4 regions of the Tatumella ptyseos genome follow, and region 2 is predicted to be linked to each of the others. Evidence: riboswitches for the same ligand, from Rfam matches in the RefSeq annotation. Region 2 holds a riboswitch; each other region holds the start of a gene.
The links. A riboswitch is a leader RNA that binds a small molecule or an ion and turns the genes downstream of it on or off. The one in region 2 is predicted to bind thiamine pyrophosphate.
Positions count from the first base shown of each region.

Region 1: it holds a riboswitch for thiamine pyrophosphate, as region 2 does, so the genes downstream of both, thiB (thiamine ABC transporter substrate binding subunit) here and thiC (phosphomethylpyrimidine synthase ThiC) in region 2, are expected to answer to the same signal.
Region 3: it holds a riboswitch for thiamine pyrophosphate, as region 2 does, so the genes downstream of both, thiM (hydroxyethylthiazole kinase) here and thiC (phosphomethylpyrimidine synthase ThiC) in region 2, are expected to answer to the same signal.
Region 4: it holds a riboswitch for thiamine pyrophosphate, as region 2 does, so the genes downstream of both, QJR74_RS14275 (FAD-dependent oxidoreductase) here and thiC (phosphomethylpyrimidine synthase ThiC) in region 2, are expected to answer to the same signal.

Region 1 is NZ_CP130649.1:2,504,629-2,510,137, reverse strand. Features, by position in the region: gene QJR74_RS11960 (DedA family protein) at 1-396, shown strand, start outside; gene thiQ (thiamine ABC transporter ATP-binding protein ThiQ) at 383-1,093, opposite strand; gene thiP (thiamine/thiamine pyrophosphate ABC transporter permease) at 1,065-2,687, opposite strand; gene thiB (thiamine ABC transporter substrate binding subunit) at 2,663-3,661, opposite strand; TPP riboswitch at 3,704-3,798, opposite strand; gene QJR74_RS11940 (aspartate aminotransferase family protein) at 3,883-5,223, opposite strand; gene eat (ethanolamine permease) at 5,294-5,509, opposite strand, start outside.
Region 2 is NZ_CP130649.1:2,916,516-2,922,024, forward strand. Features, by position in the region: gene nfi (deoxyribonuclease V) at 1-194, opposite strand, end outside; gene hemE (uroporphyrinogen decarboxylase) at 197-1,261, opposite strand; gene QJR74_RS13790 (bactofilin family protein) at 1,369-1,890, opposite strand; gene nudC (NAD(+) diphosphatase) at 2,126-2,878, opposite strand; gene rsd (sigma D regulator) at 2,975-3,526, shown strand; TPP riboswitch at 3,610-3,710, shown strand; gene thiC (phosphomethylpyrimidine synthase ThiC) at 3,797-5,509, shown strand, end outside.
Region 3 is NZ_CP130649.1:1,901,067-1,906,575, forward strand. Features, by position in the region: gene thiD (bifunctional hydroxymethylpyrimidine kinase/phosphomethylpyrimidine kinase) at 1-250, opposite strand, end outside; gene thiM (hydroxyethylthiazole kinase) at 250-1,041, opposite strand; TPP riboswitch at 1,075-1,169, opposite strand; gene dsdC (DNA-binding transcriptional regulator DsdC) at 1,288-2,148, opposite strand; gene QJR74_RS09025 (D-serine ammonia-lyase) at 2,414-3,712, shown strand; gene idnO (gluconate 5-dehydrogenase) at 3,878-4,642, shown strand; gene QJR74_RS09035 (DUF4056 domain-containing protein) at 4,647-5,509, opposite strand, start outside.
Region 4 is NZ_CP130649.1:3,022,688-3,028,196, forward strand. Features, by position in the region: gene QJR74_RS14265 (thiazole synthase) at 1-88, opposite strand, end outside; gene thiS (sulfur carrier protein ThiS) at 92-289, opposite strand; gene QJR74_RS14275 (FAD-dependent oxidoreductase) at 273-1,217, opposite strand; TPP riboswitch at 1,329-1,449, opposite strand; gene rluF (23S rRNA pseudouridine(2604) synthase RluF) at 1,524-2,393, opposite strand; gene QJR74_RS14285 (aminotransferase-like domain-containing protein) at 2,491-3,678, opposite strand; gene QJR74_RS14290 (FadR/GntR family transcriptional regulator) at 4,042-4,761, shown strand; gene QJR74_RS14295 (cache domain-containing protein) at 4,870-5,496, shown strand.

The DNA.
Region 1 (5,509 bases), 410 kb from region 2:
CCGCTTATTCCCTTAATTGCCGGTATGCTAGAGCTTCCCGCGAAAAAGTTCTTACCTCCCAATTTAGTGGGGTGCATCTTATGGCCGCCCATTTACTTACTGCCCGGTATCCTTGCTGGCGTAGCGATCGATGTACCTGCTGGTGCGCAAGATAGTTTATTCAAATGGTATTTAGCAGGGATGGCAGTGCTGATCTGGATAAGCGTTTGGCTTGCGTGGCGCTGGTTACGTCCGGCTAAAGAAGAGAGCGGTAAGGGATGGTTAACTCCCGTTCGCCTTCGCTATCTTGCGCCGATTACCGGGGTTATTACCGTTATCGCTTTCTGTCTATTACTCCAACATCCAATGATGCCAATGTTTGGTCATTTGTTGTGGAAAGTGTTTATTGGTCACTAACTGGCGTTAGCCCTAACATTCTGGCGGCTTTAATGTCGCCTTTTTCCAGCTGTTGCCATGTCCCACTCCATGCCACCTCTCCTTGATCGATGACAATGCAGCGATCGGCAAGAAAGCGTGCGTCCGCGAGTTGGTGTGAGACCATCACAAGCGTTAGTTTATTCTCCTCGCATAGCGCCTGTGTGAGGACCAACATCTCCTGGCGAAGGGCTGGGTCTAAGGCTGAAAAAGGTTCATCCAGTAACAGTAAAGGCTGCTCACGGAGTAAACAGCGGGTCAGCGCAACGCGTTGTCGCTGGCCACCGGAAAGCTGCGTAGGCAAACGATCCATCAGCGGTAACAGGCCGGTACGGTCAGCTAATGCTAAGAGTTTCTGCTGCTGAGCGGCAGAAAGACGCATGGTGGGGGATAAGCCGAGGGCGAGATTTTGCCTAACGGTCAGGTGGGTAAAAAGGTTATTTTCCTGAAATAACATCGATAGCGGTCGTTTGGCGGGGGCTAATGTCGTCGCATTCTGATTGGCTATCCATACCTCTCCTTGGCTGGCGGGAATGAAACCGGCGATTAAATTAAGCAGTGTACTTTTGCCCGCGCCGCTAGGGCCTAATATCACCACCCGTTCCCCTGCCGAAACGGATAAGGTAAAACTCAGGGGCTGTTGTGGGTAATCACAACTTAGTTGATTTACGGTGAGCATTGCGGTCCGCCAAGGTTTCAATAAGAATAAAAATCAGGAAGCACAAGAGCAGTAATAGTAGAGCAGTCACTGCCGCTTGTTGCGTCCGGTAAGCGCCCATCTGCTGATAGAGGTAATAAGGTAGCGTTTGAAAATCTTGGCTACCGAACAGAGCTATCACACCGAAGTCTCCCATCGACATCAATGATGCAAACGCAAAGGCCTGTAACATCGGCTGTCTTAATAGAGGTAATTCAATAAAACGTAACCGCTGCCAGCCACCTAAGTTGAGTGAGAGGCAGAGACGACTATATTGATTTGCTAAATCTCGCATGGGGCTTTCGAGTAACTTACTGGCATAAGGTAACGCCATCAAGGTATTGACGATAATGACCAAATAGGCTGGTGAATAATTGAGTCCAACGGTTTGATTCAGGATTAGAAAAGCTCCTGTAGCCAGAACAATACTAGGAACACCTAAAATCAGCATTGCACTGCCTTCAAGGCAACTGGCCCAGCCATACTGCTGTCGTCGACGGTATTCCCGAGACGTCCATAATATCATTAGGATGATACTGACACTGAATACACCCGCGACGACAGCAATGTTGAGTGAAAGCTCGACTGCTTGCCAGAGTGCTGGATCAGTTAAGGCTGCAAGCGTCTGCGGACCGATACCGGCAGTGATGACCGCGATAAGTGGCGGGATCAGTAATAGGATAAGTGCCCCTAACGCTAGCGCATCGATAATCAGGGCGCCTACACCCTCTACTTTAGGTTGCCAAGTCTGGCGTAAACTCACCTCATGAGTGCGGATCGGGGTTAACCAATGGCTACAAACTAATAGGCCACCGCAGCAACACAGTTGGATGATGGCGAGTAGCGCGGCGCGACCCGGGTCGTAATCAAAATTTAGAGCTTGGTAGATTGCGAGCTCCAAGGTGGTGGCTTGGGGACCACCGCCTAAAGTTAAGACGATGGCAAAGCTAGTAAAACAGAGCATAAAAATCAGTACGAAGGCGGGGAATAGTTGCCGTTTTAACCAAGGCCATTCTAGAAATTTAAACAGATTCCATCCCTGAATCGCTAATTGATCGGCCAGTTGTCGCTGCTCAGTAGGTATCTGTTGTAAGGCTTGTAACAATAGGCGCGTGGCGAGTGGTAAATTAAAAAAGACGTGGGCCAGTAGAATCCCGCTTAGCCCATAGGGGCTAAAGGTATAATCGATACCGAGCCGATGGCACAGCATGGCCAGCCAGCCTTCACGACCGTAAATGGTCATTAAGCCGAATACCGCCACCAGTACTGGCAGTATTAAAGTCATACTGGCAAGGCGTAGCAATAAAATTTTACCGGGAAAGTGCCGACGCTGTAAGGCCCGAGCAATAGGGATCGCCAAACCGACGGCGATAAGGGCCGAGAGTGAGGCTTGTTTGAACGAAAACGCGATCAAATGAAGAAGGTAGGCATCGTCCAGTAGTCCCCCTAATGAAGGCAAGGGGGCGGCGAACAGCAGCGCGCTAAGCGCTGCGATAAGACAGAAAAGGATAAGAAAGGCCGCAAAGCTGCCGGGAAGACGCCAACGATTCATTAACGCGAAACAGCCATCTGCCATGCTTCGACCCAGGATGCTCGAGAAGCCGCTACTTGTGACGCACTGTATTGTAAGGCTTTCTGAGGCACCGGAAGTTGCTCGATGGCGGTGGGGAGCGGTTGATGCGTAGCCGGATACATCCAGTTGCCCGTCGTCAAGGTTTTTTGGAAATCATCAGACAGTATAAACTGCATAAATTGATGAGCGAGCGCCGGCTGTGGGCTTTTTGCGAGCTGCCCGGCCACTTCAACTTGTAAATAATGACCTTCTGAGAAGTTCGCAGCGGCATAGTCATTATTATGCTCTTCCATAATATGATAAGCCGGTGAAGTGGTGTAGCTTAGCACCAGGTCAGCTTCACCTTTTAAAAATAGTCCATAAGCTTCACTCCATCCGCGAGGGATGGTGACGGTCTTTTTCGCCAACTGCTGCCATGCTTGGGCGGTTTTATCGCCAAATACATGGTTCATCCACAATAAAAGCCCCAGTCCTGGAGTGCTGGTACGGGGATCTTCATAGATGACACGCCATTTTTCAGGGCTTTCGACTAACTCATGTAGACTTTTCGGCGGGTGAGCTAAACGTTTTTTATTATAAACGAAAGCAAAGTAGCCGTAATCATAAGGAATAAAAGTCTTATCGCTCCAGCCATTGGGCACCTTAAGCTTTTGCGTATCAATATTAGCAGGGGCAAAGAGGCCGGTTTTTGTGGCGCTTTCTAATAGATTATTATCCAGTCCCAGCACGACATCCGCTTTACTGCGCGCGCCTTCCATTCGCAGGCGATTAAGCAGTGAAATACCATCTTCTAAGGTGACATAGTGTAATGTACAGCCGCATTGTTTTTCGAAAGCGGTTTTAATTGCCGGGCCTGGTCCCCATTTTGACGCGAAAGAGTCGTAGGTATAGACCGTTAATACTGGCTTAGCCGCCAAGGCGGGCAGTGCGGTGAGGGCCAATAATAACCCTGTAACAAACTTTTTAGTTGGAAACACTTTGCGCTCCTAGAAAATGTTGCTCGTTGGCGCAAAGGATCTGAGAAAGGTGCGCTCAAATCCCTCCGCCGGTATTAACCGGATCAGGTTCTACGGGTGTTTCTCAGCAGTGCGTGACTGCACCCCGTTGAGTCTGAGCATTCTAGGCAATTATTGAGTAAGAGGAAAGCAAAGATCATGAAAGGACGCGCAGCCAGGGCTGACTGCGCGAACGAGAGCGATTAAGGACAGAGTTGTTCCAGTGCGCGATCAAGACCGCCCACTAACCAGTCGATATCCGCGGCTTGGAAAGCCAGAGGCGGGCGCAGTTTTAATACGTTGCCATAAGGACCCGCGACTGACGTGAGGATCCCTTGATCACGCAGGCGCTCGATTAAGTCTAGGGCTAACGCCTTATTCGGTTGTTTAGTCTCCGGATCAGTCACCAATTCAAAGCCAATAAAGAGTCCTGCACCTCGAACATCGCCGACACAGCGATATTTTTGTTGCAAGCGGCTAAGCTCTTCGAGTAATCGAGCGCCCATCATGCGGCTATGCTCTTGCAAGTTCTCTTCTTGAATGACTTTTAATACAGCTTGTGCGGCCGCCATTGAAACAGGGTTACCGCCAAAGGTATTGAAGTAAGGAATATGGTCACTGAACGAGGCGAGCACATCACTTTTCGCAAAGAGTGCCGAGACCGGGATCCCATTCCCCATCGGTTTACCCGTGGTAATAATGTCGGGCACTACGCCGTGGCGCGCAAAGCCCCAGAAGGTATCTCCTGTGCGAGCAAATCCGGGTTGGACTTCGTCCGCAATAAAAATACCGCCGTTCTTATGAACGACATCGATCGCCGCTTTAAGAAAGCCCGGAGGATTGGGTAACACGCCATCTGACGAGAAGATCGAATCGGCAAGAAAGCCTGCAAACTTGATACCGTTTTGTTTCATATCATCAATCTGTTTTTGGATCTCATTGGCAAACCAATGGCCTGGATCGCTGGGTGTTAAACGATAAAAATCCGGGGCAGGGACGACGCGCGTCGTTGCTGCCAACGCTTGGCCACTTCCTAATGCGGGGGAGGCGCCTGAGGTTAACTCACTGGTACCGTGATAGGCCTCTTGAGTTACAATGATCCCTGTTCCACCACTGAAGGATTTCGCGACACGAATAGCCAGATCATTCGCCTCTGATCCGGTACACATATACATCGCACGATCGATTTCCGTTGGGGTGGTTGCTAAGATCGATTCTGTATAATTTAAGATATTCTCATGAAGGTAACGGGTATGGGTATTGAGCTGCTGCATTTGCTTACTCACCGCCTCGATCACCGCGGGGTGGCAGTGCCCAATGCTGGCGACATTATTATAGACATCGAGATATTTTCGGCCTTCTGCATCCCATAAATATTGTCCTTCACCTTTTACTAGATGAACCGGATTACGATAAAACAGGCGGTAAGATTCGCCAAGGATACGATCGCGTTTATCGGTGAGTTGACGGATTTCAGGGCTTAATGCATCGGCATGTTCAGCGCGAAAGCTGTTGGTATCCATAATCGTGGAACGTGTGGTCATCATCTACTCCTTGTACTGCTATCGTCAGTAAGAGGTTTTGGATAGGGCCATTGCCCTATCTCATCAGGAATTATTTGTTTTCTACGACGGTAAGATTGATTTGCTGACTCGATTGGCGTCTCACTTTAGTGGTGAGGAAATAGAGGTAACCGAGGATCATTAATCCGATAAATAGACCACCAATGACGGGGTTAAACCAGAGCATGGTGACAAAGCAGATCATCGAGAGGACTAATGCAATACCGGGGATTACGGGATACCCAGGGGCACGGTAGCTACGTTCGAG
Region 2 (5,509 bases):
CGATACTCCACCAGCTCAAGCTCAGGCCACGTCAAGATAACCATCGCAGCACGAGCCACAGTCCCCTGAGCTTCGAAGCCAACATCTCCCCCAGCGATATACCGCGGGCAAAACACGACATCCTTGTCATGTCGAATAACCTGAGTCGCATACTGCTGCTGTAAGGCTTTCAACTCGGCTAAATTAACACTCATCGTTAACGGTGGAACGGCGCAGATAAACGATGAACTGACTCGACAAAAACGCCTGCATTTTCTGGGGGAACATCGAGATGGATACCGTGACCAAGGTTGAATACATGTCCACTACCTTGACCATATTGCTCAAGGATAGTTTGGACTTCAGCTTCGATACGCGCTGGCTGTGCATAAAGGATAGAAGGATCCATGTTGCCTTGTAATGCAACACGATGGCCAACACGTTGTCTGGCTTCATCGATACGTGTCGTCCAATCTAATCCTATCGCATCACAACCTGTATCAGCGATTTGCTCTAACCATTGACCGCCACCTTTAGTAAATAATGTCACGGGAACACGGCGTCCTTCATTTTCATGAATTAAGCCATCAACAATTTTATGCATATAATGCAGGGAGAATTCTAAATAATCTCTACCTGTTAATACACCGCCCCAAGTATCGAATATCATGACTGATTGCGCACCCGCTTTAATTTGCGCATTCAAATAACTTGTGACGCTCTCAGCGACTTTATCTAACATTAAATGCAAAGCTGCTGGCTCGGCATACATCATTTTTTTTACTTTTGTGAAAGCTTTACTTCCGCCGCCTTCAACCATGTAAGTGGCTAATGTCCAAGGACTGCCTGAAAAACCAATTAACGGAACTTCACCCTGAAGATTTTTTCGGATAGTCCGGACGGCATTCATGACATAACCCAATTCTTGTTCCGGATCGGGTACAGGCAGTTTTTTAACGTCTGCTAGGGTTTGAATGGGTGAACTGAATCGCGGTCCTTCACCGGCTTCAAAATAGAGGCCAAGCCCCATTGCATCGGGGATCGTTAAAATATCAGAGAAGAGAATCGCAGCATCTAGCGGAAAACGGCGTAGTGGCTGTAGCGTCACTTCACAAGCTAGCTCAGCATTCTTACATAGCGACATAAAATCGCCTGCGACAGCTCGAGTGGCTTTATATTCTGGTAAATAACGTCCCGCTTGGCGCATCATCCAAACAGGTGTTACATCTGTAGGTTGGCGCAACAATGCGCGCAAATAGCGATCGTTTTTTAATTCATTCATTTTCTAGGCTCTCTTTTGTCTACGCCTAGTGTAACAGCTATTTAAAAATTTCGTGGGCACTACAGACGAAATTATTTCGTTGCAAGCTACCTCTTTCCTCCAGAATTCTACAGCTTAGTACTCTTTTCTTTTATTGCCGAAACTTCATTATCCGTGACCAGTTTAGAAATGACGGTTACATTTTCTTGAAGGGTTTTCTCGTTATCATTAACGGTTTGATCAGTAGAATAGTGTGAATTACCGTTAAAAATACCCCCGCGTTCAATCGATAACTCCCCCGCTTGAATATCACCATCAAGCCTACCTTGCGATAAAATGGTTACAGCCGCTGCTTGACAACGTCCTTGTAAAAACCCATTGATCGTAATTTTTTCTGCTATCAATGTTCCTTGAACCTTGCCTTCCCTACCTATTCGAATTGAGCGATTACTACGAATATCACCTACGACGCTACCCTCTATCAACACATCCGACTCGTTACTGATTTCCCCAGTGAGTATTGCCCCTCTGGCAATCAACGTTTCTTTTAAAGAGCGCTCTTCTTTTACCTGAGAAACTTCAGGGATCTGTGTTTTGATGTCATTTTGCATTGAGTCGATAACATCAATTTTCTTTTTAGCTTTAAACATCAATACCTCTTTTGTTCGCTGATGAAAATAGAATGCCACCGTGCAGCATATTGCTATCCATAACGTGGCAATAAGTACACAGTTGGCGAGTGGAAAATGAGGGGAAAGATAGGCGATTAGTAGAATCCCCCATATTACCCATAGACCCCACAATAGGGTAAATTGGTCATTGCGCATGGGGTATAGGTAATACCGCAATTTTTCAGCGGGGATATTGTGTGAGATCAGCTTTGGATCAATTTTGACGGCAAAGGGCAATGGTATCTTCGATCAAACGTCGAGCGATCGTGCCAATCTCTGGAATTTTCGGTAATTGTGAGACATCAAACCAAGCAGCACTTTTCAGCTCATTGGGATCTATTTCGATCTCACCGCTGCCATACTCTGCAGTAAAAGCACACATTAAGGAATGCGGAAATGGCCAAGGTTGCGAAGCAACATAACGAAGGTTTTTAATGGTAATCCCACTTTCTTCCATCACTTCACGGTGTGCACACTCTTCCAGCGTTTCCCCTGCCTCAACGAAACCAGCCAATACGGTAAAAATAGGCTGTTTATGGCGTTGATGCTGCGCCAATAAAATTTGTTTCCCTTTACGAATAGCGATAATGATGCATGGGGCGATCTGCGGATAATAGCGTTCGCCGCAATGCTCACATAAGCAGGCGAACTCTCTCTTTGAACGATTCATTTTAGATCCGCAATAGCCACACCAACGGTGCGAGCGATAAAATTCTGCGAGTTGAACGCCACGTCCTGCGAGCTGAAATAGCAATTTATCATCCCCCAAAAGGCGACGAACACTTTCCATATCGGTAGACTGATGTTGGCAAATCAGATAGCAGGGTTTCCCTTGATATTCACCTATTTGTCGCGCACCCTCTGGGTTAAGGCCGAGTTCGCTGGCCTTTCCAAAAGGAAGTTGGCCTTGGGGTAGCCAAAGATCCCGACCTTCGCTACACACCCACCATCCCTCTTGTTCTGTCATCTGATTAGATTTAACCACGCTATGCCTCCTAAAAGTCAGGTGAATTCATTAATATAGTCTACGCTTAGTTAACTAACCTTATTCGGAGCAGCCATCATGCTGACTAAACTAGCTAACTTAAGCGAAAAAATGACGGTAAGCCACCCAATGATTGACCAGTGGCTGGCTAGCCGCCGTGAATTATTGGTTGCTTACTACCAATTAATTGGACTCATTCCACAGAAAAATGAAAGTGAACGTTGTGATGAAGTAACACTTGATGCTTTCTGTCAGCGCCTTGTTGATTACCTTTCATCTGGACACTTTAAACACTATCAGCAAATTGAGTTATTGCTGGCCTCACCAGCCCAGCAAAATTTGCTGAGCGCCCTGTATCCACAATTAGAAGACAGTACTCAAACTTTACTTGCGCTGTACGATACCTATTTAGAACCCGCTATCGCTAACGGTGAAATCCCTAAATTACGTACTGTAATTTCGGAAGTGGGTATGCAGCTTGATGCGTTGTTTGATCTTGAAGATCAAATGTTACTTTCAACACAGCTAGTCGGTTCGCGTGAAGATTTATCTGAATTAACGAGTACGCCACCTTCAACGAGCCTGTTAAAACCCTCTCCTTCCCTCACATCAGGAACGTTAGACAGTTAATGACTACTGTTGTGAATTATTCTGAATAAGGTTATGGTGCAGTAAGGAGATCGTGAATCTCCTCTTAAAGCGAAGTTAGCTTATTTATCTTGTCGGAGTGCCCTACTGGGCTGAGACCGTTAATTCGGGATCCGCGGAACCTGATCAGGTTAGTACCTGCGAAGGGAACAAGAGTCAATCCTCTACCTTGATCCGTTTTAACACCTTCAAGGTATATTGCTCCTTCCGAACTCCGGACAAGCATTTTTCTTTCAATGTCGAGAAACTGCTATGTCTGAAACGCTATCACGCCGTGAAAAACGCCAACAAGCGCAACAATTCCTGCAATCCTTAACAGGTGCAACCTTTCCCAACTCCACGCGAGAATGGTTGTCCGGTCCACGAGATGATATCCGTGTACCAGTGAGAATGATCCATCTCTCGCCCACATTGAACAGTGATGCTTCTGTTTACGAAGAAAATCCTTCGATTCCTATATACGATACCTCCGGTCCTTTTGGCGATCCTGACTCCACCCCCAATGTTCACGATGGGATTGCACCACTGCGTGCCACATGGATTGCTGAGCGAATGGACTCTGAAGCGATCAAGCATACCGCCTCGGACTACACGCAACAGCGGTTATCCGATGCCACACTCGAAACCATTCGCTTTCAGAAACCCTTTCAATTTCGTAAGGCGGCTGCCGGCGCTTGTGTCACACAGCTACACTATGCCCGTCGCGGTATTATTACCCCTGAGATGGAGTTTATCGCCGTTAGGGAAAACTTGGGGCGAGCGACACTTCCCGTCGGTGACTTATTACGACAACACCCCGGAGCACCTTTCTGCTCGCAGACTCCACAAGAAATTACTGCAGAATTTGTGCGCCAAGAAGTCGCTGCTGGACGAGCGATCATACCGGCCAATATCAACCATCCTGAATCAGAACCCATGATTATTGGCCGTAATTTCTTAGTTAAAGTGAATGCAAATATCGGGAACTCAGCCGTTACCTCTTCGATCGAGGAAGAGGTCGAAAAATTGGTTTGGGCTACCCGCTGGGGAGCTGACACCATTATGGATCTCTCGACAGGACGTAACATTCACGAGACTCGAGAATGGTTATTACGCAATAGCCCAGTGCCTATCGGGACTGTCCCAATATACCAAGCATTAGAGAAAGCTAACGGTATCGCCGAAGATCTGGACTGGCCGCTATTCCGCGATACGCTTATCGAACAAGCTGAACAAGGCGTCGATTATTTTACTATTCACGCTGGGGTGCTATTGCGATATGTGCCAATGACAGCGAAGCGGCTCACCGGTATTGTCTCCCGAGGTGGCTCAATTATGGCCAAATGGTGCCTCTCTCATCATCAAGAAAACTTTCTTTATCAACATTTTCGCGAAATTTGTGAGATTTGTGCGGCCTATGATGTTTCGCTCTCATTAGGTGATGGGCTACGACCCGGCTCAATTCAAGATGCTAACGACGAAGCCCAATTCGCTGAGCTGAGAACACTAGGTGAGTTAACAAAAATCGCATGGGAATATGATGTACAAGTCATGATTGAAGGTCCAGGCCATGTACCCATGCATATGATCCAGCGGAATATGACCGAGCAACTCACACACTGCGAAGAAGCCCCCTTCTATACCCTAGGCCCTCTGACTACAGATATCGCTCCAGGCTACGATCATTTTACCTCAGGGATTGGTGCAGCCTTTATTAGCTGGTTAGGCTGCGCCATGCTCTGCTACGTTACTCCTAAAGAGCATCTTGGCTTACCCGATAAAGAAGACGTTAAACAAGGACTAATTGCTTATAAAATTGCGGCCCATGCTGCCGATTTAGCGAAAGGCCACCCTGGCGCACAAATCAGGGATAACGCCATGTCTAAGGCTCGCTTTGAATTTCGCTGGGAAGACCAATTCAATCTAGCCCTCGACCCCGAAACAGCACGTAAATTTCATGACGAGACGTTACCGCAGGCATCGGGT
Region 3 (5,509 bases), 1.0 Mb from region 2:
GATGATGTAACATCCCCATTTTTACACTGGCAATGTCAAGGTCACTGAGGACCGAGTCTAACTGCTGGCCAACAAATTCAGCCGTCACAGGAAAAATACCTTGTACACCGCAGGTATTTTGCGCCACTAAAGCAGTAATAACGCTCGCGCCATACCCTCCCAACGCACTGAAGGTTTTTAAATCAGCATGGATCCCCGCGCCACCCGAAGGGTCAGTTCCCGCAATGGTTAGAATATTATAAGGGCTCATTATGCCTCCTTCTGCTGCGCAAGACCGTCTAGTAAATGCAGCGCAAAGGTTCCTGGGCCCGCTGCCTGTCGGGCCGCGAACTCAGCCGCCCGTGATAGCATCCAGCATGCACTTGCCACGTTACTAAGCCTGTCCCCCTCTAACGAGGCGAAAGCCGCACAGAGTGCCGACAATGCACAACCGGCCCCCGTCACCCGAGTCGCGAGCACCGAACCTCCTGAAACCCCAAGGGTCCGATCCCCATCAGTGATCAGGTCCACTTCCCCGGTGACCACCACTATGCCCTCAATCGTTATCGCCAGTTTTTGCGCGGCGTCGAGTGCCTGATCGGCGCTGAGTTGCGTTTCTGGCCCTCGGCCACCCGCCGACTCACCCGCTAACACGCTGATTTCCGAGGCATTGCCGCGAATTACGCTCGGATTTAACGACAGTAATTTGCGACAAAATTCGGTCCGCAGCGTTAAGCCTCCGACAGCCACTGGATCCAGTACCCAAGGCTTACCAAAACGATTAGCATTTTCCGCGGCATGGTAATAAGTAGGGCAGTGTTCATGGTGAAGAGTACCCACATTCACTAACAGCCCATCGGCGATCTGCGCAAATTCTTGGCATTCACTCGGATCAATAATCATCGCTGGAATCGCCCCAGCCGCAAGCAGCAGATTGGCAGTAAAATTTTGTACGACTGTGTTAGTGATACAGTGAATGAGGGGGGGATGCTCGGCAAGCTGAGCGATAGCCTGTTGGGCAATGGCTGCATCAAGCTCAGGTATAGCGGTATTTGTGGGCATATTGTCTCCCACCGGCGGTAGAAAGACAGCCCCCAAGGAGGCGAGTGACTTTCCTACGCTGGCATTATCCAGTTCAGGTAGTACGGGTATTTCTCAGCCTGATTAAGTAGGCACCCCGAGTCGAAGAGAAAGCGTTTCTCTATAACTGACCAGCTTAAGAGATGTTGTGTATCGGTGCAAGGAAACTGTCGTCTGGGGCTGTCGAATAAAATGCGTATAACGTACAAAGCGATCCCCAATCCCGTCTCATCCTATGACACCCGCTTGCTCGGCTATCCACGCCATAAACAGTTTAACCTTAGGCCAATGGGTACCTTGCTGTGTATATAACGCGTAGCCATAAGGGCTTACTAAAATCTTATCGGGAAAGGGGGCCACCAAGTTACCTGATTGAAGACTATCTTCGAGTAAACGCATCCGCCCCATGGCAACGCCACCATGATGGAGTGCGGCGGTAACCGATAACGCCATTTGATCGCAATAGAGATGAGAGGCCGCCGCTAAGCTAATATCGAAGGCCTCTGTCCACTGCTGCCACTCATGGTCACCGCTATTCGTCTCCCATGCTTTATGGTCGTGTAATAAGCGGCATTCTTTTAATCGCTCAGGATGATTCACTAATCCAAACTTGTCAGCATAATAGGCTGAGCAAACCGGTGTCATGGATTCGTTCATCAATGGCGTACAGACAAGCCCGGGTAGATTAAGCTGGCCGAAATTGATAGCAATATCGACGCCGAGCTCATCCAACTGGATAGGGTCATTGCCCGTTGAGAGGCAAACTTCGATACCAGGATATCGGTCTAAAAAATCACTCAGCCGGGGAACGAGCCATGCCTGCGCAAAAGAGGGGCGAGTATAGAGACTCAAGCGCCCTTCTACTCCTTGGTGTTTTAGAGAAAGCAGCTCTTTATTCAGTAAATCGAAAGAATGCGTTATTTTCTGGAAAAGGCGAGCCCCCTCAGTTGTTAAGGTAATTTTGCGGTGCGAGCGAGTAAAAAGCGGCAAGTTGAGCTCATGCTCCAAATGACGAATACGGTGACTGACGGCGCTGGGCGTTAAGCAGAGTATTCTTGCGGCTACAGCAATAGAGCCTTTTTCCGCCACCAAGGCGAAGGTTTGTAAGCGGTTAAGCTGACCTGCTTGAAAACTGTTCAGAATAGTAGCCTCATGATCAACGCCTAGGTTTTATGTGACCTAGGCACTAGGCGGCCATAATGCAATAAATTCATAATAGGTTCACATGATTTGTCCTCACCCTAGGCTGAAAAGCGATCACTTGTCAGCTTACCGGTTACAACAGTATGCTGCCTCTCAAAGGTAAGTCACCACGCCCCGACTAACGCTAGGTGTAGAATAAGTGAATAAAACGATGACGGATAAATACCCCGCTCTGAATAACAATAAGGTTGTTCAGCAGCTCTCAACCCAGACCCCTTTATTTTGGCATAACCCGCAACGACTGCCTGCCAGCGAGGGGTTGAAACGCGTAGGCTTTACCTTAGCGGATGTTCAGGATGCGGCCGAGCGACTGCAACGCTTTGCCCCCTTGATTGCCGAGGCCTTCCCAGAAAGCCGGGCGCGTGGGGGAATTATTGAGTCGGATATTGTTGGCATCCCCGTCATGCAGCAGGCCTTAGCACAACAAGGTCACTTACCCGGTAAGCTCTGGCTTAAAAAGGATAGTCACCTGCCGATCTCCGGATCGATTAAAGCCCGAGGGGGCATTTACGAAGTATTAGTCTTGGCAGAAAAACTGGCGCTGGAATCAGGGGAATTTAGCGAACAGGACGATTACCGTCGACTACTCACCCCCCAATTTCGACAATTATTGGGTCGCTATAAAATAGCGGTAGGATCGACCGGAAATCTCGGCTTATCCATCGGGATTATGGGGGCAACCTTAGGCTTTCAAGTGATCGTGCATATGTCATCCGATGCCCGCGAGTGGAAAAAACAGCGACTCAGGGCGCACCACGTTACGGTTGTCGAACACCAGAACGATTATAGCGTTGCGGTTGAACAGGGCCGACAAACGGCGGCAGAGGATCCTTACTGTTTCTTTATTGATGATGAGCATTCTTCTACCCTATTTCTCGGTTATGCCGTCGCCGGATTACGCTTACCCGCGCAGTTAGCGGCACTAGGGGTCACTGTCGATGAGACTCATCCCCTTTGCGTGTATTTACCTTGTGGTGTGGGAGGCGGGCCGGGCGGCGTAGCATTTGGGCTGAAGTTAGCCTTTGGCGATGCCGTTCGCTGTTATTTTGCTGAGCCGACACACTCACCCTGTATGCTGCTAGGGCTAAGTACTGGCTACCACGAGGCAATCTCGGTACAAGATATTGGCCTCGACAACCACACCATTGCCGATGGCTTGGCTGTCGGCCGCGCATCGGGATTCGTTGGGCGGGCAATGGCGTCGCTAATTGATGGCTGTTATACACTGAGCGATCAACGACTCTCTGACTTACAACGGCTGCTCGATCATAGCGAAAGCGTTCAACTCGAACCTTCAGCCTTAGCCGGTATGCAAGGCCCATTATGGATCGGTAAGGATCCCTCGACGTTAAATACTACGACGCATCTGGTTTGGGCCACCGGTGGCAGTATGGTACCAGAGGAAGAAATGCAACGTTATCTCGCCTTGGGTAACCTGCCCTATTCTTAACACCTCGCGCTAGCGTATAGGGAGAAAGCTTACCTAGCGCACGCTTTACGTATCATCAATTTGTAAAATAAGAAAAGAGTGATATAGATCACATTAACAGCGGGGTTAATTTCGCTAAATAAGCCTCAATTAATTTTTACTTAATGATGAATAAGGAAAACTTGCATGAGCCAACTCTTCTCGCTAACAACTAAACGCGCACTGATCACCGGTTCAGGACGTGGAATTGGCTTCCTTATGGCAAAAGGGTTAGCGGAAGCGGGTGCGGAGGTCATTATTAACGCCACGCAGCAGGCAGGGGCCGAAAGTGCAGCAGCCAAACTCCGTGCACTCGGTTATAGCGCTCATGCAGTGGCCTTCGATGTGACTGACTCCCAAAAAGTAGCTGAGGCCATTGAGCACATTGAATCGACTTTAGGGCAAATCGATATCCTGATTAACAACGCTGGGATTCAACGCCGTCGTCCTTTTCTAGAATTTGCCGAACAGGATTGGAACGATGTCATTGCGGTTAACCAAACTGCCGTCTTTTTGGTATCACAAACCGTTGCTCGCTATATGGCAAAGCGTAAAGCCGGTAAAATTATTAATATTGGCTCGATGCAGAGCGAATTAGGGCGCGACACCATTACCCCCTACGCCGCCTCAAAGGGTGCAGTCACCATGCTGACACGGGGAATGTGTGTGGAGCTCGCGCGCTATAATATTCAGGTTAACGGCATCGCTCCCGGCTATTTCGCTACAGAGATGACTCAGGCCTTAGTCGATGATCAAGCCTTTACCGATTGGTTAACCAAACGTACCCCAGCCGCCCGCTGGGGTAACCCTGAAGAGTTGATTGGTGCCGCGGTATTCCTCTCCTCAAAAGCCTCCGACTTCGTCAATGGTCATCTGCTGTTTGTTGATGGCGGTATGCGCGTCGCGGTGTAACTCTTCATTCGCCGTTAAGAGCAGGTCGTTGTTGAGCGTCTTCGGCTTCAGCCTGCTCCGCTAAGCGCTGGAAATCTTCACGGGTAAGCTTCCCGCTCACAGCAGGCAGCCGTTTAGAAGCCTTAATCGGTACCAATTCCAGTGCGGCGACTTTGTCTAAAGTGATCCCGGCCACCTGCTCAGGTAAGGCTAATGCGTGGTTCGCTTCAGGTTCCTCAGGAACCTCACTAGGGCGTCGTGCATTGCTCGTTAGGTAATTTCGATGCCGCACTAACCATTTATTCGGTACCCGACGTTGGCTATCCCACCATTGTCCGTCCAATCGGTCAAAGTGTTGTGCCGTGGCCTGTTTCGAGACTGCCCCCAATTGATCAAGGGCTTGCGTGATAATCGCGGTCGCTCCAGAATTATAATGGTTAATATCGCTCCCCTCCCCCTGCAGCAGTAACGAAGCAGCTAAACGAACCCCTAGAAGGTTGGAATAGAGATCTTCTGGAGAGAACGCGGAGACACCCTCTGGGAAGCCAGGCACCGATTCGAACCCGTACCACTGCGCGATCTCATGCCACGCGGCGAGATCGAATGCCACTCGAGCAGCGGTCCATACCACGACGCTGAAGGCTTGCTGTGGATCGCTTGGCACTTGATAAGGTCGAATAACGATTTCTCGGCGAGCGAGTTCATTACTTAAGCTGACACGAAAAGCAGTTCCTTGATGCTGCAATAATTGACTGGCTATCCAGTACGTCATATCCATACTGTCTCGCACATGCGCCGTATCGATAAACCCGCCCTGCGTGGTGTAGACAATGCCATTCTTTTCACTGCCACCCCCCACCATACTGGTCAATCCTCGTATGACGCTGT
Region 4 (5,509 bases), 110 kb from region 2:
CCTCAATGGCTGCACTCAAAATAGCCGGTGAGGGGTAACCCGCGGTGCCCAATAAGCAACGTGAAGTTAACGAGGTACCATAAAACATCACTCACCCTCCCTGCATCGGTGAGAGGGCTTCAACACGCATGCCCTCTCGAAGATTGAACGTGGTATAACCGCCTTTTGCAACAAACTGGCCATCGACAGCGCAGGCGACTACCGTACTATCAATCTGCTGTTCGAGTAGTAGGCCCGCTAACTCAGTTGCCTCGGTCACCACAGGCTGACCATTAAGTAAGATTTGCATTGCTCTTTTCCTTCGCTAACTGTTCAACAAGTTGCTGTGCGACCATCGGGGCTAATAGAAAACCGTGGCGGTACATACCGTTCAAATAAAAACGGTTGTCTTGATAGTGAAAACAGGGGAGATTGTTGGGATAAGCCGGACGTAAGCCACTGGCGGTCTCGATAATTTCCGCCTCCGCCAGTGCCGGATGTAAGGTATAAGCGGCACTCAATAACTCCATCGCCGCCCGCGCACTCATACCACGATTATCGTCAGTCTCCACCATCGTCGCGCCCAGCATGAATTCTCCAGCACCGCGTGGTACCAGATAGCAAGGAAATCGAGGATGTAATAACCGGATGGGCCGTGAAAAATCGAGTTCATCACTACGCAAACGCAGCATTTCACCGCGTACCGCACGCAGCGATGATAGATCTGCCCGAGCCTTAATTCCCCGACAATCAATAATCTTGCCGCTGGGCTGAGAGGAATGAAATACTACGCCTTGCTCCTGTAACTGCTGGGCGAGGGAAGCTAAGGCTTGGCGAGGATTGAGGTGCCCTTCTTCAGCAAAAAAAAGCCCGCGATCAAAGCGTGAGCCAAGTTCGGCTTCAAGCTCCTCTGGCTTCACCCACTGATGGTGGATTGTTTTACTGGCAAAAACGTGAAGTTCTTGCTGATCTCTAGCAGGGGCAACCACCAAGGTTCCACGCTGTTGTACATCAGGTACGCGCTGTTGCCACCAGGCAAGCGAGTGCTGCCCAAGCGTGACAACCTCGTTGGGGGCGCTCTCTGCTTCACAATAAGGCGCTAACATTCCCCCTGCATACCATGATGCGGTGGGAGAGTCAGGCTGCTCGATCAGTTCAACCTGTTCGCCCTGTTCGACTAATAGTTTTGCTACGCAGAGTCCGCTTACGCCGCGACCAAGAACACTCCAGCGACTCATTGTCTGGCCTGAGTGGTAGAGAGGAGAAAATACATGGATGGCCTCTTAGTGAGAGACCCAGATAAGGCAGAGGGAATAAGACACTTACCCTTTAAGGGCTATGCCAAGTTGCTCATCGGCAACCCGTCTTCCTACGCCAGTATTAACTGGGTCAGGTTCAAAGGGTCGCTGCACGGCGTCATACGCTCACAGCCTCTCAGTCTCTTTACGCGAGACTCCCCCGACTTTTATTTAGTTGTAATTGAGGCAAGCCTTCGCGTCAAGTACCAATATAGAACTGTCACAGCGCATGGCACGCCAATCCACTTATCGTCCTTTCTTTTGACGCCCCGGCTTAGTGAATTTTTGCCGTGCGGGCGGCTTTTTCGTTGAACGAGCAGGCATGACCGGGGGGGCAATATCTGGTCTTTTAAGGGCTTTTTTCGCCGGTTTTTTCTCAACCGGTTTATCCTCTGATGAAGAATCTTCAATCAGGTTAAACAGGTCAATTAACTCGTCATCAGTGAGATCACGCCATTCCCCTACAGGGATACCTGCCAGGCTCACGTTCATAATGCGGGTACGTTCAAGTTTAGTCACTTCAAAACCAAAGTGAGTACACATCCGACGGATTTGCCGATTTAAGCCTTGAACAAGAATGATACGGAAAACATGCGTATCGAGCTTTTTAACTTTACACTTCTTCGTTACCGTTCCCAGAATAGGCACACCCGCGCCCATTCCACGGATAAATTCGTCGGTGATCGGTTTATCTACCGTCACGATATACTCTTTTTCGTGGTTATTTCCGGCACGTAAAATTTTATTTACCAAATCGCCATGGTTAGTTAAAAAGATTAGACCTTGAGAGTCTTTATCCAGCCGACCAATCGGAAAAACACGCTTACTATGATTGACAAAATCACCGATATTATCGCGCTCTGTCTCTTCCATAGTGGTGACGATACCCACCGGTTTATTGAGCGCGATTAAGATCAAGTCATCTTCACTACGGGGTTCGATCAGCTGACCATTAACCATCACTTTATCATCAGGATAAACCTGAGCCCCAACAGCGGCGCGTCGTCCATTAATGAAGACGTTACCCTGTTCAATGTAACGATCGGCATCGCGACGAGAGCAAATACCGCTCTCACTAATATATTTGTTGAGACGTACAGATGTGTTAGTCAGCATGGTTCCTCCGAAAAAACGGACTATACCTGATTTTTTCGATGGTTTCGAAAGAAGTGTGTGAATAGTCGGGGAAGAGAAACCCTTCCCCGACTGAATGTTACGAAGAGAGCGTTTGTAACGCGCGGGCGATACGAATGGCAGCCTCACCGGCAGTCTGTTCGGTCAACATGGAATAAGAAAGACGTAACGCATTCTTTTCCGGATTTTCGGCAAAGAAAACATCACCTGGGACAAACACGACTTTCTCTGCGATACAGGCTTTCAATAAAAGACTCGCATCCATACCTTCTTTCAGGTGACACCATAAAAACATCCCCCCTTCGGGACGGTTAAAGGTAATCGCATCACCGAGGTGTTTCTGTAAAGCCTCGATCAACCAATCACGGCGCTGTCTATACGTTTCTGTCAATAAAGCGATACGCTCATCGATCCGTCCCGATGCGATATAACGTGCAGCAATATGTTGATTTAGCGTAGAAGTGTGCAGATCTAATGCCTGTTTCGCGACAGTAATCGCCATGAGGAATTTTTTAGGTAGCGCTAGCCAACCTAAACGTAAACCCGGGGAGAAAATTTTCGAAAAACTCGACATGTAACAGACGTTATGATCTTCTCCATATAACTGCTGGGCCAGTGAGAAGAAGGTTTCACGGCGTTGTTCGGTAAAGGCTAGATGCCCATAAGGATCATCTTCAACAATTACGACCTGGTAACGATGGGCTAACTTAACAATTTCAGCCCGCTGTGCATTTTCAATAATACGCCCAGTCGGGTTAGCAAAGGTTGGGATCAAGTAAAGCATCTTTACTCCCCCCGCGGCTAAGCGAGATTCCAATGCACCAAGATCAATCTCTTCACCTTGGTAAGCCAGCTCTTCGATCACCGCCTCGGTATAGTCAAATAACTGTAAGGCGGCTAAATAGGTAGGACGCTCCACTAATACTACGTCGTCTTTCTCCAAGAAAACGCGATTAAGGAGGTCAATACCCTGTTGAGAGCCATTAGTGACCAGCACTTGGTTAGGATCAAGCTGTAGACCAAAATGCTGGACCCAATTAGCAATACTTTGGCGCAGCGGCCATTCACCTTCAGTTACCGAGTACTGAAAAACATCGCGATGATCTTCAGCGAGTAACTGCTGGAGTACGTTATCAATACCCTCAACGTCAATCATATCTGTGGCAGGGATACCGCCTGCTAAGGAGATAAACCCAGGTTCTTTACTAAATTTAAGCAATTCTCTAACCGGTGAAGAATGTATCGCTGCGGATTTCTTGGAAAGCATGCGTTAACCTGTCGCCCTTTATGTGATAAACGTTGATAAGATTTTCTCAACCTTAGCAAAATAACAGCCTGGAGTCATGAACTACTCGTGGCACAGTAAGATAAAAATAATCCGACTTTTCAACACCAGAATTACCGGTAAACTTTGGGTAAATTCCCGCTAAGAATTAGTGATAAAATATATTCAGAAGTAGAATCATAATAATTAAAACCATATTAATTAATTATCTGTAAAACATTAATAATAAAATATAAAAGTTAATTATTTAAAAAATACCCAACTCCCTTCATTAGTTTTCTTTAAAAGGTTTCGGATTTATGTTATAAATAAAATTCGTAACGGATTATTTACATAGAGATTTCTATGATTACCCACACTGTTATTTTTGCTCCAATTGGAGAAGCGAGTAGAACAGAGCAAATCACCCAAAGACTCTCTAACGCAATTATTTCTGGTTTATTAGAAAAAGGGGAGCAATTACCTAATGAATCGGAATTAGCACGAATGATGGGAGTTTCACATATTACTATCAGGGACGCACTCAATACCCTTCGAAGTAAATCCTTGATCCATACTATTCGTGGTCGTAATGGTGGAAGTTTTATAAGTGATAACGTTGAAAGTTATGTGAAACATTTTCACCCCTTTAATAATATCAGTTCAGATTATTTATCTGACCTAGGGGAAATGCAAAGCGCGATCATTGTTCATAGTACGCGTCTATCCGCACAGCGCATGACTGATGATGACATAGGTAAATTAGGCGAACTTATTCTCGCGCTAGAAAAAGCTGACACTCCACAGCGTAAAGCCCAGTCTGATATGCGTTGCCTACTCACCTTAGCAGCCAACTCCCAATCGGCAAGGCTTGCTGCCCAAGAACTGATCATTTTAACGGAGTGGGCACCGCTTATCTCTATTCTTTATCAAGAGGATAAGTTTCATACCGAGAGTACTGCTCATTTTCATCAATTGTTCGCTGCCTTACAGAATAAAGATGAATCCTTAGCGGTAACCCAATCCTACATATTAATAGAATTTTTCGTTTCCTCATTAATAAACTATAAAATTAATTTTATCTAAACATTACTCAATTTCAGGATGAAGTGAGAAAGCATGCCATTAGGGAAAATAAAACAGGTCTCTGAAGAATCATTTTCATTAATTGAAAAAATAACCCAAGAATTCTCAATGACTATTAGCCAAATGATTTCAGATACCAAGAAATCCGCTGATATTAATTTAAAACTAGAGAGCAGAATAAAGGATAATATATTATTACTTGCCGAGAAATTATTAAGTCAACACCCGTTATTTTCTGGTGCTGGTTTCGCGCTATATAATGAATCCACCGTAAGCCCGTGGCAACTTGCTTGGCTATACCGGCCGCAACATCCTCGAATGGTAAGTAAGTTCTGCCTAAATAAGGCTTCGCAACCCTTAGTCGATTATCAAACATTTTCGTGGTTTGCAAAGGTAAGCGATAAAGGCTATTTACATGGCCCCTATGTCGACTACGTCTGTAACTCTACCTATACCTTAACCTATATTTTCCCGGTCTATTTTGAAAGGCGTTTAATTGGGGTCGCGGCAACGGATGTGATGGTTGGCCAATTAGAGCAAATCCTACGTGAATCGCTGGCCAATGATCCCCTCCCTATCATTATGACGACAACCTCAGGACGTGTACTTTTTTCCACGCATCCTCGCTTTCGAGTGGGGACACTCCAAACCTCTCATTCCTTAACGGCTCATTTTCAAAGCCAATACTTTACATTATGGAGCGAAGGCTGTGAGGGTGGTGCAGTTCCGCCCTAAATCAGTGCATTAA